2 regions of the Streptomyces sp. NPDC091289 genome follow, and region 2 is predicted to be linked to the other one. Evidence: predicted binding sites of a transcription regulator. Region 2 holds the regulator's gene; the other holds the start of a gene.
The links. The regulator HspR, encoded in region 2, represses chaperone genes until heat shock. The targets are predictions, from matches to a motif close to TTGAGNNNNNNNNNCTCAA.

Region 1: a site for HspR is predicted at 2,036-2,054, ahead of lon (endopeptidase La). Genes of this name have one in related genera too.

The regions. Positions count from the first base shown of each region.
Region 1 covers NZ_JBIVUT010000020.1:134,749-143,999, forward strand. The annotation lists gene lon (endopeptidase La) at 1-2,013, opposite strand, end outside; gene ACIQPT_RS26175 (spermidine synthase) at 2,306-2,992, shown strand; gene ACIQPT_RS26180 (response regulator transcription factor) at 3,227-3,964, shown strand; gene ACIQPT_RS26185 (ATP-binding protein) at 3,961-5,037, shown strand; gene ACIQPT_RS26190 (multifunctional oxoglutarate decarboxylase/oxoglutarate dehydrogenase thiamine pyrophosphate-binding subunit/dihydrolipoyllysine-residue succinyltransferase subunit) at 5,320-9,126, shown strand; gene ACIQPT_RS26195 (DUF6104 family protein) at 9,227-9,251, shown strand, end outside.
Region 2 covers NZ_JBIVUT010000004.1:280,291-289,541, reverse strand. The annotation lists gene ACIQPT_RS07190 (helix-turn-helix transcriptional regulator) at 1-84, shown strand, start outside; gene ACIQPT_RS07185 (hypothetical protein) at 171-569, shown strand; gene ACIQPT_RS07180 (hypothetical protein) at 643-1,167, shown strand; gene ACIQPT_RS07175 (heat shock protein transcriptional repressor HspR) at 1,298-1,750, opposite strand; gene dnaJ (molecular chaperone DnaJ) at 1,752-2,948, opposite strand; gene grpE (nucleotide exchange factor GrpE) at 3,045-3,695, opposite strand; gene dnaK (molecular chaperone DnaK) at 3,692-5,548, opposite strand; gene ACIQPT_RS07155 (sugar transferase) at 5,862-6,788, shown strand; gene ACIQPT_RS07150 ((Fe-S)-binding protein) at 6,886-9,153, shown strand.

The DNA.
Region 1 (9,251 bases), on a different contig from region 2:
CTCCGCGCCGTGCGACCGCAGGAAGCTCAGCGCGATCTGCGCCGACTCCTTCATGACGTCCCCGAGCTGACCGGTCAGGGTCAGTCCGGACGCCCCGGTCTCCGGGTCGGCGAGCGACGCCTCGACGAAGAGGACATCACCGCCCGCCCCGGTCACCGCGAGCCCGGTGGCCACGCCCGGCACCGCCGTGCGGCGCTCGGCCGGGTCCTGGGCGGACTCGGGCACGTGGTGCGGTCGGCCGATGAGGCCGCGCAGATCGGCGTCGGTCACCGTGAACGGCAGCTCGCGGTCGCCCAGTTCGTGCTGGGCCGCGACCTTGCGGAGCAGCCGGGCGACGGCCCGCTCCAGATTCCGTACGCCCGCCTCGCGGGTGTACTCACCGGCCAGCTTGCGCAGCGCCGACTCCTCCAGGGCCACCTCGTCCTTCTCCAGACCCGCTCGCTCCAGCTGGCGCGGGAGCAGGTGGTCCCGGGCGATGACGACCTTCTCGTCCTCGGTGTAGCCGTCGAGGCGGACCAGCTCCATGCGGTCGAGCAGGGCCTCCGGGATGGCTTCGAGGACGTTGGCCGTGGCCAGGAAGACGACGTCGCTGAGGTCGAGCTCGACCTCCAGGTAGTGGTCGCGGAAGGTGTGGTTCTGCGCCGGGTCGAGGACTTCGAGGAGGGCGGCGGCCGGGTCGCCCCGGAAGTCGGAGCCGACCTTGTCGATCTCGTCGAGCAGGACGACCGGGTTCATCGAACCGGCCTCCTTGATGGCCCGCACGATCCGGCCGGGCAGCGCCCCCACGTACGTACGCCGGTGGCCGCGGATCTCCGCCTCGTCCCGGACACCGCCGAGCGCGACGCGGACGAACTTGCGGCCCATGGCGTGCGCGACGGACTCCCCGAGCGAGGTCTTGCCGACGCCGGGCGGGCCCACGAGGGCGAGGACCGCGCCGCCGCGACGGCCGCCCACGACGCCCAGGCCCCGGTCGGCGCGGCGCTTGCGCACCGCGAGGTACTCGGTGATGCGTTCCTTCACGTCGGCGAGGCCGGCGTGCTCGGCGTCCAGGATCTCCTGGGCGCCGCGGATGTCGTAGGCGTCCTCGGTCCGCTCGGTCCACGGCAGTTCGAGGACGGTGTCCAGCCAGGTGCGGATCCAGGAGCCCTCGGGAGACTGGTCGCTGGACCGCTCCAGCTTCTCGACCTCCTTGAGCGCGGCCTCGCGGACGTGCTCGGGCAGGTCGGCGGCCTCGACGCGGGTCCGGTAGTCGTCGGACTCGTCCTCCGGGTCGCCGTTGAGCTCGGAGAGCTCCTTGCGTACGGCGTCCAGCTGGCGGCGCAGCAGGAATTCGCGCTGCTGCTTGTCGACGCCGTCCTGGACGTCCTTGGCGATGGATTCGGCCACGTCCTGTTCGGCGAGGTGCTCGCTCAGCCACTGGATGGCGAGCCTCAGCCGGGCGATCGGGTCCACGGTCTCCAGGAGCTGGACCTTCTGGGCGGTGGTGAGGAACGGCGAGTATCCGGAGTTGTCGGCGAGCGCGGAGACATCGTCGATCTGCTGGACCCGGTCCACGACCTGCCAGGCGCCGCGCTTCTTCAGCCAGCTGGTGGCGAGCGCCTTGTACTCCTTGACGAGCTCGGCGGCGGAGCCGGGCAGCGGGTCGGGGGCGGCGGTGTCGAGGACGGTGCCCTCGACCCAGAGCGCCCGGCCGGGGCCGCTGGTCCCGGCGCCGATGCGGACCCGGTCGCGGGCCCGGATGAGTGCGCCCGGGTCGCCGTCCGACAGGCGTCCGACCTGCTCGACGGTGCCGAGGACGCCGGTCCCCGTGTACGTCCCGTCGATCCGCGGGACCAGCAGCACCTCGGGCTTGCCGCCGCCGGGGCGGGCGGCGGCCTGCGCGGCCTCGACGGCGGCGCGCACCTCGGTGTCGGACAGGTCCAGCGGCACCACCATGCCGGGCAGGACGACCTCGTCGTCGAGCGGCAGCACGGGCAGGTCGATCGGTGTGAACGCCTGGGACTCGTTAGTCATGATCTCCCCTTCGGCAGGCAAGTTGAGCTATGTGGACTCAATGCTCCTGAGCCGCCGAATGTTCCCCAGCACTTGTTCGCTCTGAGCGATCAGGCACGTTCCGGTCCCCGGGCCGCCTTTACGGCAGCACCGCGGGACGGACCGTTGTTCCCCGCCCCCGGAGGGGGAACCCGCTGGCATTCCCCCCGGGCGGCGGGACAGGATGGCGGACACCGACCGCTACGACCGGAGACCGGAGAGCCACACCATGTCTTCGATGGACGCGATGTCCGCACCGCACGCCCCGGCCCCGATGCCGACGCGCCCCGCCGACGGCACCCCCTTCGTCCTCGACCGCCGCGAGGGCCCCTTCGGCGAGGTCGTCCTGCGGGGGCGCGGCGAGCACTTCGAGATCATCGCCAACGGCTGCTTCCTGATGGACACCTCCGACGGGCGTTCCGAGCGGCTGCTGATCGACGCCGCGCTGGCCGCCCTGCCCGCCGGGCGCACCGGCCCGTCCGTGCTGATCGGCGGTCTGGGCGTCGGGTTCTCGCTGGTGCGGGCCGCCGAGGAGGGGCGTTGGGGGCGGATCGTGGTCGTGGAGCGGGAGCAGGCGATCGTGGACTGGCACCGGGCCGGGCCGCTGGACCGGATCTCCGGGCCGGCGCTGGCCGACCCCCGGACCGGGATCCTGCACACGGATCTCGTCGCCCACCTCCGTACGGCCACGGAGCGTTACGACGCGCTCTGCCTGGACATCGACAACGGGCCCGACTGGACGGTCACGGAGGACAACGGAAGCCTCTACTCCGCCGCCGGACTCGCGCACTGTCACGACCGGCTGACCCCGGGCGGCGTGCTCGCCGTCTGGTCCGCGCAGCCGTCGACGGCCTTCGAACAGGCGTTGCGGAATGCCGGGTTCAGCGGGGTTAGGACGGAAGAGGTGGCCGTTGCCCGAGGTGTGCCCGACGTGGTCCATCTCGCACTCCGGGCCGCCTGAACCCCCCTCCCGGTATGCACGGCCCGGCGGTGGCACGGGTCAACCGGTACAAGGACGACGATCCGGTTGCCCGGCAGGCATGAACGCGCACCTCCGGGGCAACACCCTGCGTAGCCGGGAGCCCTCCGCTGCCTTTACGCTGCTGACCGGCACACGGGATCACCCACGAAATCCACGAGCGAAGACCGTGCCTCCGGGGGAATGGCTCCCGCGAGAACGGGCAGGGGCGGGGCGATGGAACAGACACACACCACCCACAACGGCGTCGCGGCCACCCCGGGGGCTCAGCGCCGGGTGCTGGTGGTCGAGGACGACGCCACGATCGTCGACGCCATTTCCGCCCGGCTGCGGGCGGAGGGCTTCCTGGTGCAGACCGCGCTGGACGGCCCCGCGGCCGTGGACGCGGCCGAGGCCTGGCAGCCCGACCTGATGGTGCTCGACATCATGCTTCCCGGCTTCGACGGCCTGGAGGTCTGCCGCCGGGTGCAGGCGCAGCGCCCGGTGCCGGTGCTGATGCTCACCGCACGCGACGACGAGACCGACATGCTGGTCGGGCTCGGGGTCGGCGCCGACGACTACATGACCAAGCCGTTCTCCATGCGGGAGCTGGCCGCCCGGGTGCACGTGCTGCTGCGGCGGGTGGAGCGGGCCGCGCTGGCCGCCGTCACCCCGCGCAGCGGGATACTGCGTCTGGGTGAGCTGGAGATCGACCACGCGCAGCGCCGGGTCCGGGTGCGCGCCGAGGACGTCCACCTCACGCCGACCGAGTTCGACCTGCTGGTCTGCCTCGCCAACACCCCGCGTGCGGTGCTCTCCCGGGAGCAGCTGCTGGCCGAGGTGTGGGACTGGGCGGACGCCTCGGGCACCCGCACGGTCGACAGTCACATCAAGGCGCTGCGCCGGAAGATCGGCGCGGAGCGGATCCGTACCGTGCACGGCGTGGGCTACGCCCTGGAGACTCCGGCGCCATGACCTGGCCAGGGCCCGGAATGCGGTCCTTCTCCATCAAGGCCAAGCTGGGCACGCTCGTCGTGGTCTCGGTGTTCATCACCACCGGGCTGCTGATCGTCGCCCTGCGGACCCGCACCGAGTTCCAGTTCATCACCGTGTTCTCGGTGATCGCGACGCTGCTGATCACCCAGTTCGTGGCGCACGGTCTGACGGCGCCGCTGGACGAGATGAGAGCGGTGGCCCGGTCCATCTCGCACGGCGACTACACGCGCCGGGTGAGCGGTGCCGGGCGGCGGGACGAGCTGGGCGATCTGGCTCAGACGATCAACCGCATGGCGGACGATCTGGAGGCGGAGGACCGGCATCGAAAAGAGCTGGTCGCCAATGTCAGCCATGAGCTGCGCACCCCCATCGCGGCGCTGAGAGCCGTGCTGGAGAACGTGGTGGACGGGGTGTCCGCCGCCGATCCGGAGACGATGCGCACGGCGCTGAAGCAGACGGAGCGGCTGGGCCGGCTGGTCGAGACGCTGCTGGACCTGTCGCGGCTGGACAACGGGGTGGTGGCGCTCAAGGCACGCCGTTTCGAGGTGTGGCCGTATCTCTCGGGCGTACTGAAAGAGGCCAATCTCGCCGCCTCGCACCGACGTCTGTCGTCCGGTTCGGGCAACCACTCCCGTACGGACGTCCATCTGCACCTGGACGTCTCACCGCCGGAGCTCACCGCGCACGCGGACGCCGAGCGGCTGCACCAGGTGGTCGCCAACCTCATCGACAACGCGGTCAAGCACAGCCCGCCGCACGGCCGGGTGACGGTGCTCGCGCGGCGCGGGGCCTACCCCGAGTCGCTGGAGCTGGAGGTCGTCGACGAGGGGCCCGGCATCCCGGAGGCGGAGCGCCACCGGGTGTTCGAGCGCTTCAACCGGGGTCAGGCGCCGTCCCCGCACGGTCCGGGGAGCGACGGCGGTACGGGACTGGGTCTGGCCATCGCCCGTTGGGCGGTCGATCTGCACGGCGGCCGGATCGGGGTGGCCGAATCCGTACGGGGCTGCCGCATCCAGGTCACCCTCCCGGGAATTCCCGGGCAGCGCGGTTGACGGCGCGGTTGACATAGGGTCGAACCGGAAGGGCGCGTTCATCCGTGTCCTGCCAGCAAGGGACCGCCAGGGGATGCGGTCGGAAGACCGTCCCTGTGGTCCTGCGTACCCGAAGTGCAGTGGAACCTCGCTTGTTTCCCGCCATTTCCTGCGCCGAAACCCGCCTTCCGATGTGATGTGCACGACGAAGCACCGGCCCGGCCTGCAAGGAACGGTTCGGGGGGCGTAGCCTTGATTTCCGCTGTCCATCACCTTGTGAAGCGGAAGAGGGCGGTTGCCGCCGTGTCGTCTCAGTCCCCCAGTAACTCGAGCATCTCGACCGACCAAGCCGGACCGGGCACCAACCCGGCCGCGGCGTTCGGCGCCAATGAATGGCTCGTCGACGAGATCTACCAGCAGTACCTCCAGGATCCCAGTTCGGTCGATCGCGCCTGGTGGGACTTCTTCGCCGACTACAAGCCGGGTGCCTCCGGCACGGCGGACAAGCCCGTTCCCGGCGCCCCGGTGACGGAGGCTCCGGCCTCCGCCGCACCGGCCGCGCCCGCTCCGGCGGCCGCCCCGGCCCCGGCGAAGGCCGCGCCCGCAGCCGCTCCGGCGGCTCCCGCGCAGCCCGCACCGGCCAAGGCCGCCCCGGCGGCCCCGGCCCCGGCTCCGGCGAAGCCCGCGACGGCGAAGCCCGCCGCCGCGCCCGCCAAGGCCGACGAGGCCACCGAGGCCCCGGCCGGCCCGGAGTACGTGACGCTGCGCGGCCCCTCGGCCGCCGTCGCGAAGAACATGAACGCCTCGCTGGAGCTGCCGACGGCCACATCCGTCCGCGCGGTCCCGGTGAAGCTGCTCTTCGACAACCGCATCGTCATCAACAACCACCTCAAGCGCGCCCGCGGCGGGAAGATCTCCTTCACGCACCTCATCGGGTACGCGATGGTGCAGGCCCTCAAGGCCATGCCGTCGATGAACTACTCCTTCGCCACGAAGGACGGCAAGCCGACCCTGGTCAAGCCGGAGCACATCAACCTGGGTCTGGCCATCGACCTGGTGAAGCCGAACGGCGACCGCCAGCTGGTCGTCGCGGCCATCAAGAAGGCCGAGACGCTCAACTTCTTCGAGTTCTGGCAGGCGTACGAGGACATCGTCCGGCGCGCCCGCATCGGCAAGCTCGGCATGGACGACTTCTCCGGCGTCACCGCCTCGCTGACCAACCCCGGCGGCATCGGCACCGTTCACTCGGTGCCCCGCCTGATGCCCGGTCAGGGCCTCATCATGGGCGTCGGCGCGATGGACTACCCGGCGGAGTTCCAGGGCACGTCGCAGGACACCCTGAACAAGCTCGGCATCTCGAAGGTCATGACGCTGACGTCGACCTACGACCACCGGGTCATCCAGGGCGCCGCCTCCGGCGAGTTCCTGCGGGTCCTCTCCCAGCTGCTGCTCGGCGAGAACGAGTTCTACGACGAGATCTTCAAGGCGCTGCGCATCCCCTACGAGCCGGTCCGCTGGCTCAAGGACATCGACGCCTCGCACGACGACGACGTCACCAAGGCCGCGCGGGTCTTCGAGCTGATCCACTCCTACCGGGTCCGCGGCCACGTCATGGCCGACACCGACCCGCTGGAGTACCACCAGCGCAAGCACCCCGACCTGGACATCACCGAGCACGGCCTCACCCTGTGGGACCTGGAGCGGTCCTTCGCGGTCGGCGGGTTCGCCGGCAAGACGATGATGAAGCTCCGCGACATCCTCGGCGTGCTCCGTGAGTCGTACTGCCGCACCACCGGCATCGAGTTCATGCACATCCAGGACCCGAAGCAGCGCAAGTGGCTCCAGGACCGGGTCGAGCGCCCGCGCCCGAAGCCCGAGCGCGAGGAGCAGCTGCGCATCCTGCGCCGGCTGAACGCCGCGGAGGCGTTCGAGACGTTCCTGCAGACGAAGTACGTCGGCCAGAAGCGGTTCTCGCTGGAGGGCGGCGAGTCCGTCATCCCGCTGCTCGACGCGGTCATCGACTCCGCCGCCGAGGCCCGCCTCGACGAGGTCGTCATCGGCATGGCCCACCGCGGCCGGCTGAACGTCCTGGCGAACATCGTCGGCAAGTCGTACGCGCAGATCTTCCGCGAGTTCGAGGGCAACCTCGACCCGCGCTCGATGCACGGCTCCGGCGACGTCAAGTACCACCTGGGCGCCGAGGGCACCTTCACCGGTCTGGACGGCGAGCAGATCAAGGTCTCGCTGGCCGCCAACCCCTCGCACCTGGAGGCGGTCGACCCGGTCCTGGAAGGCATCGCCCGCGCCAAGCAGGACATCATCAACAAGGGCGGCACGGACTTCACGGTCCTGCCGGTCGCGCTCCACGGCGACGCGGCCTTCGCGGGCCAGGGCGTCGTCGCCGAGACGCTCAACATGTCGCAGCTGCGCGGCTACCGCACCGGCGGCACCGTGCACGTGGTGATCAACAACCAGGTCGGCTTCACCGCCGCCCCGGAGTCCTCGCGCTCCTCGATGTACGCCACCGACGTGGCGCGCATGATCGAGGCGCCGATCATCCACGTCAACGGTGACGACCCGGAGGCCGTGGTCCGTGTCGCGCGGCTCGCCTTCGAGTTCCGGCAGGCGTTCAACAAGGACGTCGTGATCGACCTCATCTGCTACCGCCGCCGCGGTCACAACGAGGGCGACAACCCGGAGTTCACCAACCCGCAGATGTACACCCTGATCGACAAGAAGCGCTCGGTGCGCAAGCTCTACACCGAGTCCCTCATCGGTCGCGGCGACATCACGCTGGAAGAGGCGGAGCAGGCGCTCCAGGACTTCCAGGGTCAGCTGGAGAAGGTCTTCGCGGAGGTCCGCGAGGCCACCTCGCAGCCGGCCGCCCCGCACGTCCCGGAGCCGCAGGCCGCGTTCCCGGTGGCCCTGGAGACCGCGGTCTCCGCCGAGGTCGTCAAGCGGATCGCCGAGTCGCAGGTCAACATCCCCGAGTCGATCACCGTCCACCCCCGTCTGATGCCGCAGATGCAGCGTCGCGCGGCCTCGGTGGAGAACGGCACGATCGACTGGGGCATGGGCGAGACCCTGGCCATCGGTTCGCTGCTGATGGAGGGCACCCCGGTCCGGCTCGCCGGCCAGGACACCCGCCGCGGCACGTTCGGCCAGCGCCACGCGGTCCTGGTCGACCAGGTCACCGGCGAGGACTACACCCCCCTGCTGTACCTCGCCGACGACCAGGCCCGGTACAACGTCTACGACTCGCTGCTCTCGGAGTACGCGGCGATGGGCTTCGAGTACGGCTACTCGCTGGCCCGTCCGGAGTCGCTGGTCATCTGGGAGGCCCAGTTCGGTGACTTCGTCAACGGCGCGCAGACCGTCGTGGACGAGTTCATCTCCTCGGCCGAGCAGAAGTGGGGCCAGACCTCCGGCGTCACGCTGCTGCTGCCGCACGGTTACGAGGGCCAGGGCCCGGACCACAGCTCCGCCCGCCCGGAGCGCTTCCTCCAGATGTGCGCGCAGGACAACATGACGGTCGCGATGCCGACCCTCCCGTCGAACTACTTCCACCTGCTGCGCTGGCAGGTGCACAACCCGCACCACAAGCCGCTCATCGTCTTCACCCCGAAGTCGATGCTGCGTCTGAAGGCAGCGGCTTCGACGATCGAGGAGTTCACCACCGGCGGCTTCCGCCCGGTGATCGGCGACGCGTCGGTCAAGGCCGAGGATGTCCGCAAGGTCGTCTTCTGCGCGGGCAAGCTCTACTACGACCTGGACGCCGAGCGGGAGAAGCGCGGCGACACGGAGACGGCGATCATCCGGCTCGAGCGCCTGTACCCGCTGCCGGGTGCGGAGATCCAGGCCGAGATCGCGAAGTACCCGAACGCCGAGAAGTACCTCTGGGCCCAGGAGGAGCCGGCGAACCAGGGTGCGTGGCCGTTCATCGCGCTCAACCTGATCGACCACCTGGACCTCGCGGTCGGCTCGGACGTGCCGCACGGCGAGCGCCTGCGCCGCATCTCGCGGCCGCACGGCTCGTCCCCGGCGGTCGGCTCGGCCAAGCGCCACCAGGCGGAGCAGACGCAGCTGGTCAACGAGGTCTTCGAGGCCTGAGGACCGTAACGCCGAACACCCCGGGGACCCGGTTCCGCGCTCGTCGCGGGGCCGGGTCTCCGGCGTCTCCGAGGCCTCCGGGCCTCGCTATCCTTTTCCCATGTACTTCACGGACCGTGGCATCG
Region 2 (9,251 bases):
CTCGCCCGCTCCGGGATCGCGGAGGCCGGCCGCGACGCGAGCACGGACCGAAGGGCCGCGCACGGGAGGGGCGACGGGTCCTGATGGTGCACTGCAGCAAGTTGGGGGTGGCCGGCTCGTCGCCCGAAGGGCATGGTGGTGGCCACCGGGCGTCATCCTCAGGGGGAACCGTGATCCAGGCCGTCCTGGCAACCGACGGCGTGGCCTTCCACCGGACGATCCGGAAGACGCTCCAGGCGACCGGTCACGTGACCCTCGCCCCCTGGCACCCGCCGGACTCCCTCCTGCCGTGCGTCGCGGCGCACCGCCCGGACGTGATCCTGCTGGACGCCCGCTCCGGACGGGCCGAGCCGCTGCGCAACCAGCTGTACGTCCTCCGCGAGTTGGCGCTCCATCAGGCGTTCGCCGTCTTCGTCTCGCCGGGCGACCGGGTCACCGCCGAGGTGGCCCACCGCAACGGCGCGGCGGCTGTCCTCACCGCCGGGGAGGACGGCGGCCACCTCATGCGTACCGTCATGCTCGTGGCCGAGGGAGGCGGCCGGGCTCCCCTCCCCGCCGTCGCCTCCTGAGAGGATCCCGTACGTCAGTCCTGACCGACCTGACGACGAACTCTCCGCGCGACCGAAGGACCACGAAGCCCAGATGACCGACACCACACCCATACCCGCCGCCGTCGAGGACGACCACCACGGGGACATCCTGGTCGAACTCACCGGCGAGCACGGCGAGATGCTCGTCGTGAGCGGGGAGAGAATCCCCCGCGTCGTCCTCACCCGCGCCCCCGGCGCCGAGGTCGACGACCACATCCTCATCGGCACCCGCGACCCCCGCCACCTCACGCTCACCGTGGACGGCCGCGAGGCGACGATCGCGCCCGGGAAGGGGAAGCTCCGCCGCCGCTCCTACCGGGTCGACGTCCGCCGCGCGGGTACGTCCTACCGGCTCGTGCCCGACTCGATCCCGAGCAGCCGGCTGACCCGGAACGGCAAGCACATCGGGGACTTCTCCTCGGACGGCGACCGGCGGGTGATCGCCGAGTGGCGGGACGGGGCCGCGGTCGAGCCGGCCGACGCGGCGGTCGGCTACGCGCTGGCCGCCGCGTTCGGCACCGGCGGCCAGCCGATGTGGATGATGGCGGTCGACGCGATCAGCACCGCCCTGCCGTAGGAACCGGACGGGCACGGCCCATGCGAAGGGGCCGGGAGAGCGGATGAACGCTCTCCCGGCCCCGTGACACGAAGGCAGGCTCCAAGTTCTAAGCTCCAAGCCGGCCCCGTAACGCGAAAGCAGGCTCCCGCTAGTCCGTCGGCCGCTTCGGCTTCGGCCGCCAGACCACCAGCGCGCTGGTCTGCTGCACGTCCTGGTACGGCACCAGGTCCCGGCGGTACGAGGCGTGCACCTGGGCCTCGCGCTGCTGCATGGCGACCGCCGCACCGTCCACCGCCGCCGAGAGCTCGGCGACGCGCTGCTGGAGCGCGGCCACCTGGTTCTCCAGCTCGATGATCCGCTTGATGCCCGCGAGGTTGATGCCCTCGTCCTGCGACAACTGCTGCACGGTGCGCAGCAGCTCGATGTCGCGGGCCGAGTAGCGTCGGCCGCGCCCGGCCGTACGGTCCGGGGAGACCAGGCCGAGACGGTCGTACTGGCGCAGCGTCTGCGGATGGAGACCCGAGAGCTGGGCCGCGATCGAGATCACGTACACCGGGGTCTCATCGGTCAGCTGGTACGGATTGCGTCGACGGCCGTCCATCTCAAGCTCCCTTCGCAGCCTGGAACAGTTCCGCCCGCGGGTCCTCGTCCGCGGTCGCCTTCCGGTAGGCCTCCAGGGCGTCCCTGGCCTCCTGGCCCAGGTCCCTGGGGACCGCGACCTCCACGGTGACCAACAGGTCGCCGCGGGTGCCGTCCTTGCGCACCGCGCCCTTGCCCCGGGCGCGCATCGTACGCCCGTTGGGGGTGCCGGGGGGAAGCTTCAGGGTGACCGGGGGGCCACCGAGGGTCGGGACCTTGACCTCGCCGCCGAGTGTCGCCTCCGGGTAGGTGACGGGCACGGTGACCGTGAGGTTGTCGCCCTTGCGGCCGAAGACCGGGTGGGCGTCGACGTGGACGACGACGTACAGATCGCCGGCCGGACCGCCGCGTTCGCCCGCGCCGCCCTTGCCGCGCAGCCGGATCCGCTGGCCGTCGGAGACGCCCGCCGGGATCCTCACCTGCATGGTGCGCGCCGACTTCGCCCGGCCGCTGCCCTTGCAGACGTCGCAGGGGTCCTGGGCGATGAGGCCCCGGCCCTTGCAGTCCACACAGGGGTCGGTGAGCGAGAAACCGCCGCCGCTGCCGCGCGAGACCTGGCCGGTGCCGACACAGGTCGGGCAGACCCTGGGGGTGCCGTTCTTGTCGCCGGTGCCGGAACACGCCTTGCAGGGCGCCTGGCTGGACATCCGCAGCGGGACCGTGGCCCCGTCGACCGCCTCGGTGAAGCTGAGCGTCACCTCGGACTCGATGTCCTGGCCGCGCTTCGGCTGGACGCGGGTGCCCGCGCCGCCGCGGTTGAACAGCCCGCCGAAGACGTCGCCGAGACCGCCCCCGCCGCCAGCGCCGAAGCCGCCGCCCGCACCGCCCTGTCCGCCGCCCGGGGCGCCCCCGCCGAAGAGGTCGCCCAGGTCGAAGTTGAAGTTGCCGCCCGCACCACCGGGGCCGGGCCGGAAGCCGCCGTTGCCGAAGAGGGCGCGCGCCTCGTCGTACTCCTTGCGCTTCTTGGGGTCACCGAGGATGTCGTTCGCCTCGGAGATCTCCTTGAAGCGCTCCTCCGCCTTGGCGTCACCCTTGTTGGCGTCCGGGTGGAACTCGCGGGCGAGCTTCCGGTACGCCTTCTTGACCTCGGCGTCGGTGGCGTCCTTGGGGACGCCGAGGACCTTGTAGTAGTCCTTCTCGACGAAGTCCTTCGTGCTCATCGACGTCCCTCCTTCCGGACGATCGGCCGAGCGGCCGGCCCGTGGGCCGGCCGCCGGGCCGGTCGGTGTGCACCGTGGTGATCGGACGCCTTGACGTCAGACCTCCTCGGTGCCACCGCTCTCCTCGTCGTCAGTCTTCTCTTCCTTGGCCGCGGCGGGCGTGGCGCCCGGCTGCGGCTCGGCGACGGCCACCCGCGCGGGGCGGATGGTGCGCTCGCCGATGCGATACCCCGGCTGCAGGATCGCCACGCAGGTCGTCTCGGTGACGTCCGGCGCGTAGCTGTGCATCAGGGCCTCGTGGATCGTCGGGTCGAAGGGCTCGCCCTCCTTGCCGAACTGCTGGAGGCCCAGCTTCGCGACGGTGGTCTCCAGCGATTCGGCCACCGACTTGAAGCCGCCGACCAGCTCGCCGTGTTCCCGCGCGCGGCCGACGTCGTCGAGCACGGGCAGGAGCTCGGACAGGAGGTTCGCGACAGCGATCTCCTTGACCGTGACCCGGTCCCGCTCGACGCGGCGACGGTAGTTCTGGTACTCGGCCTGAAGCCGCTGGAGGTCCGCGGTGCGCTCGCCGAGCGCGGTGCGTACCTGGTCCAGCTGTGCGGTCAGACCGACGGACGGGTCGGTGTCCCCGGCCGGGGCCGCCGCCTCCTCCTCGGAGGGGGCGGCAGCCTTCGGCTCGGCGTCATCAGGGCTGGCGCCGGAGGGGACGTCGGGCTTCTCCTCGAAGCCCGGAGTCTCCTCGGTCACGCCGCACCGCCCTTGGTGTCCTTCTCGTCGTCCACGATCTCGGCGTCGACGACGTCGTCGTCGGCGGCCTTGGCCTGGTCGTCGCCCGGGGCCTCGGCGCCCGGGGTCGCACCCTCGGCCTGGGCGTTGGCGTACATCGCCTGGCCCAGCTTCTGGGAGACGGCCGCGACCTTCTCGGTGGCCGTACGGATCTCGGCGGAGTCCTCGCCCTTGAGCTTCTCCTTCAGCTCGCCGACCGCGGTCTCCACCTCCGTCTTGACGTCGGCGGGGACCTTGTCCTCGTTGTCCTTGAGGAACTTCTCCGTCTGGTAGACGAGCTGCTCGCCCTGGTTGCGCGACTCGGCGGCCTCGCGGCGGGCGTGGTCCTCCTCCGCGTACTTCTCGGCCTCTTCGCGCATCCGGTTGACCTCGTCCTTCGGCAGCGAGGAGCCGCCGGTGACGGTCATCTTCTGCTCCTTGCCGGTGCCGAGGTCCTTCGCCGTGACGTGCATGATGCCGTTGGCGTCGATGTCGAAGGCGACCTCGATCTGCGGCACACCGCGCGGGGCCGGCGGCAGACCGGTCAGCTCGAACATCCCGAGCTTCTTGTTGTACGCCGCGATCTCGCGCTCGCCCTGGTAGACCTGGATCTGCACGGACGGCTGGTTGTCCTCGGCCGTCGTGAAGATCTCGGAACGCTTGGTCGGGATCGTGGTGTTGCGCTCGATGAGCTTGGTCATGATCCCTCCCTTGGTCTCGATGCCGAGGGACAGCGGGGTGACGTCGAGGAGCAGGACGTCCTTGACCTCGCCCTTGAGGACACCGGCCTGGAGCACGGCGCCGATGGCGACGACCTCGTCCGGGTTCACACCCTTGTTGGCGTCCTGGCCGCCGGTCAGCTCCTTGACGAGCTCGGCGACGGCGGGCATACGGGTGGAGCCACCGACGAGAACGACGTGGTCGATCTCGGAGAGCTGGATGCCCGCGTCCTTGATGACGTTGTGGAACGGGGTCTTGCAGCGGTCCAGGAGGTCCGCGGTCAGCTGCTGGAACTGCGAGCGCGTGAGCTTCTCGTCCAGGTGCAGCGGGCCCTCGGCGGACGCCGTGATGTAGGGCAGGTTGATCGTGGTCTCGGTCGAGGACGAGAGCTCGATCTTCGCCTTCTCCGCGGCTTCGCGGAGACGCTGGAGAGCCATCTTGTCCTTGGACAGGTCCACGCCGTGCCCGTTGGCGAACTGCTTCACCAGGTAGTCGACGACGCGCTGGTCCCAGTCGTCACCACCGAGGTGGTTGTCACCGTTGGTGGCCTTCACCTCGACGACGCCGTCGCCGATCTCCAGGAGGGACACGTCGAAGGTGCCGCCACCGAGGTCGAAGACGAGGATCGTCTGGTCGTCCTTGTCGAGGCCGTACGCCAGGGCGGCGGCGGTCGGCTCGTTGACGATGCGCAGGACGTTGAGGCCCGCGATCTCACCGGCCTCCTTGGTCGCCTGACGCTCGGAGTCGTTGAAGTACGCCGGGACGGTGATGACCGCGTCGGTCACCTTCTCGCCCAGGTAGGACTCGGCGTCGCGCTTCAGCTTCTGCAGGATGAAGGCGCTCATCTGCTGCGGGTTGAAGCTCTTGCCGTCCAGGTCGATCTTCCAGTCAGTGCCCATGTGGCGCTTGACGGAGCGGATGGTCCTGTCGACGTTGGTGACCGCCTGGCGCTTCGCGACCTCGCCGACGAGCACCTCGCCGTTCTTGGCGAAGGCGACGACGGACGGCGTGGTCCTGGCGCCTTCGGCGTTGGTGATGACGGTGGGCTCGCCGCCTTCGAGAACGCTGACGACGGAGTTAGTCGTGCCCAGGTCGATGCCGACCGCACGTGCCATTTCAATTCCTCCAACTGACTACTTGAGTGGATCTGACTCAAGAATGCACGACGCCGGTCCCGGAGTCAACAGACCTGAGTCGGGCACACTCAACTTAAGTGCTTATGCAGAGCACATCTGCACTGACAGGGCCGCCAGGGCTGCCCCACCACCCCACCCGCGCACGCCACACCCCGCGCGCACCACCCACCCCACCGTCCCACCATGGGATCGTTCTGTCACAAAATGCCGTGAGACGGTCACAACCGTCACCGACCGGCAGGTTTCACCGTGGATCGCCACACCATCGAACCTCGAACCCCGGGCGGGCGCGATGCAGAACGCGAGGAAGCCGCGCGTACGGCAGAAGAACCAGAAGACTCACAAGCCCCAGAAGAGCCGGAAGAGCCAGAAGAAGCCGAACCAGAGGAATCAGCAGAAGAACCACGGAGACCAGCAGACCCGGCAGATCCCGCAGACCCCACAGACCCCACAGGTCCAGCCGAGCCGACCACCCCAGCCCCGCTCGGAGCCGTACGGGACGGAGGCGTACGGGTCGGAGGCGTACGGGACGGAGGAGCCGCGCCGCCCGCACTCCTACCCGGCAGTGACCGGAACGGCCAGGAGCCACTTCCCCTCGCGCCCCGCCGCACGCCTGGCCGGCCTCACCGACCGGGCCGGGCGGCTGGCGGACCACTTCACCCCGCGTACGACGGCCGAACGGGTCCTGGACCTGACCCTCGGCACCGCCCTGCTGATCCTGACCGCCCCCGCCGTCGCCGTAACAGCGCTCGCCCTGACCGCGCGGCACACCCCGGGCGGCGCCTGGGACCGCCGCCCCAGGACCGGTCTGGGCGGCCGGGTCTTCGAACTGCGCACCCTGCGCACGCGACGTTTCCGCCTGGACGTGCTTTCCCGGCTCCCCCACGTCGTACGGGGCGAACTCGCCCTCGTCGGCCCCGCCCCCCTGCCCCCGGGCGACCCGCGCGCCGCGGGGCCGGGGGCCAGGCAGTGGCGGCAGGAGATGCGACCGGGCCTGACCGGGCTGGCCCAGGTGCGCGCCCGCTCCGGCATGCCGTGGGACGACCCCGCCCTGCTGGACCAGCACTACGCAGAGCACCATGGTGTGGTGCTCGACCTGGCGATCCTGACGGAAGCCGTACGCGACTGCCTGCGTACGGCACTCCCCAAGGCACGCCGAACCAAGGCACACCTGAGCGACACAGATCACCGCCCGTCCGGCTACAGCGGGGTGGACTAAGTGGATAGTGTCAGCACAGACTAATTAAGTTACTGCTTAGTAGTAGTGGGCAGTAGTCAACTGGATCCCGCTCTCGCAGGCCCGAGGAGCCCTACTCATGCAACTCGCCGCGATCATCGTGTCGCTGGTGCTGACGGTGGTCGGCGTTGCGCTCGTCGCCCGAGCCGTCGCACAGATCTACCGCTTCGTCCGTCTCGGACAGGCGGTACCGGCAGGCAGCCGCACCGACGACCCCAAGCAGCGGACGATCACCCTGATCAAGGAGTTCGTCGGCCATACCCGCATGAACCGCTGGGGAATCGTGGGCGTCGCCCACTGGTTCGTCGCGGTCGGCTTCCTGACGCTGGGCCTGACGATCGTCACGGCGTACGGCCAGCTCTTCAAGGCCGACTGGGTGCTGCCGTACATCGGCACCTTCCTGCCGTACGAGGTCTACATCGAGTTCATCGCGCTCGGCACGACCCTCGGCATCCTCGTCCTGATCGCGATCCGCCAGCTGAACCTGCCCTCGCGGGCCGGCCGCAAGTCGCGCTTCACGGGCTCGAAGATGGGCCAGGCGTACTTCGTCGAGGCGATCATCCTGATCATCGGCGCCGCGATCATGCTGCTCCGCGGTCTTGAGGGCGCGCTGCACCACGTGGACAGCTACGGGCCCGCGTACTTCGCCTCGTACCCCCTGGTGCTGGCCTTCAAGGGGCTGAGCGTCGAAACGCTGCAGAACCTGGTCTACCTGTTCGCGATGATCAAGCTCGGTACGACGATGATCTGGGCGATCACGGTCGGGCTCAACACCAACATGGGCGTCGCCTGGCACCGCTTCCTCGGCTTCCCGAACATCTGGTTCAAGCGGAACGCCGACGGCGACGTCGCGCTCGGCGCACTGCTGCCGATGACGTCGGGCGGCAAGGAGATCGACTTCGAGGACCCGGGCGAGGACGACACCTTCGGCGTCTCCCAGGTCGAGCAGTTCTCCTGGAAGGGCATCCTCGACTTCTCCACCTGCACCGAGTGCGGCCGCTGCCAGTCGCAGTGCCCCGCGTGGAACACCGGCAAGCCGCTCTCGCCGAAGCTCCTGATCATGTCGCTGCGCGACCACGCGCACGCCAAGGCCCCGTACCTCCTGGCCGGTGGCGGCAAGGACATGGAGGGCAACGAGAAGGCCACCGAGGAGCAGCTCAAGGACGTTCCCGCGGCCGCCCTCGCCGAGGCCGAGCGCCCGCTGATCGGGACCGCCGAGGAGAACGGCGTCATCGACCCGGACGTCCTGTGGTCCTGCACCACCTGCGGCGCCTGCGTCGAGCAGTGCCCGGTCGACATCGAGCACATCGACCACATCGTCGACATGCGCCGCTACCAGGTGATGATCGAGTCCGCGTTCCCGTCCGAGGCGGGCACGATGCTCAAGAACCTGGAGAAGAAGGGCAACCCCTGGGGGCTGGCCAAGAAGGCGCGCGTCGAGTGGACCAAGGAGGTCGACTTCGAGGTCCCGATCGTCGGGAAGGACGTCGAGGACCTCACCGAGGTCGACTACCTGTACTGGGTCGGCTGCGCGGGCGCCCTCGAGGACCGGGCCAAGAAGACCACCAAGGCCTTCGCGGAGCTGCTGCACATCGCGGGCGTCAAGTTCGCGATCATGGGCGGCGACGAGAAGTGCACCGGTGACTCCGCCCGCCGGCTGGGCAACGAGCCGCTGTTCCAGCAGCTCGGCCAGGAGAACGTCGCCATGCTGAACATGGCGTACGGCGAGGACGATGAGGACACGACGACGAAGAAGCCCAAGGCGTCGAAGAAGATCGTCGCGACCTGCCCGCACTGCTTCAACACGATCGCGAACGAGTACCCGCAGCTCGGTGGCGAGTACGAGGTCATCCACCACACGCAGCTGCTCCAGCACCTCATCGACGAGGGCAAGCTGATCCCGGTGACCCCGGTCGAGGGCCTGATCACGTACCACGACCCGTGCTACCTGGGCCGTCACAACAAGATCTACACCCCGCCGCGCGAGATCATCGCGAAGGTCCCGGGTCTGCGGAACGAGGAGATGCACCGCCACAAGGAGCGCGGCTTCTGCTGCGGCGCCGGTGGTGCCCGGATGTGGATGGAGGAGCGGATCGGCAAGCGCGTCAACAACGAGCGCGTCGACGAAGCCCTCGCCCTCAACCCGGACATCGTCTCCACCGCCTGCCCGTTCTGCCTGGTCATGCTGACCGACTCGGTCAACGGCAAGAAGAACGACGGCCAGGCCAAGGAGTCCATCCAGGTCGTGGACGTCTCGCAACTCCTCCTGGAGTCGGTGAAGACGCCGGCGGACCCGGCGGGCGAGCCGGAGCAGGTGGACGCGCCGGAGCCCGAACCGGCAAAGTGACGTAACGCAGCAACGCGATGAGCGGCCGGACCTGCCTCGGGGGCAGGACCGGCCGCTTTTCCGTGCCCGGGACCCCGGGGCTCCGCCTGCCGGACGTG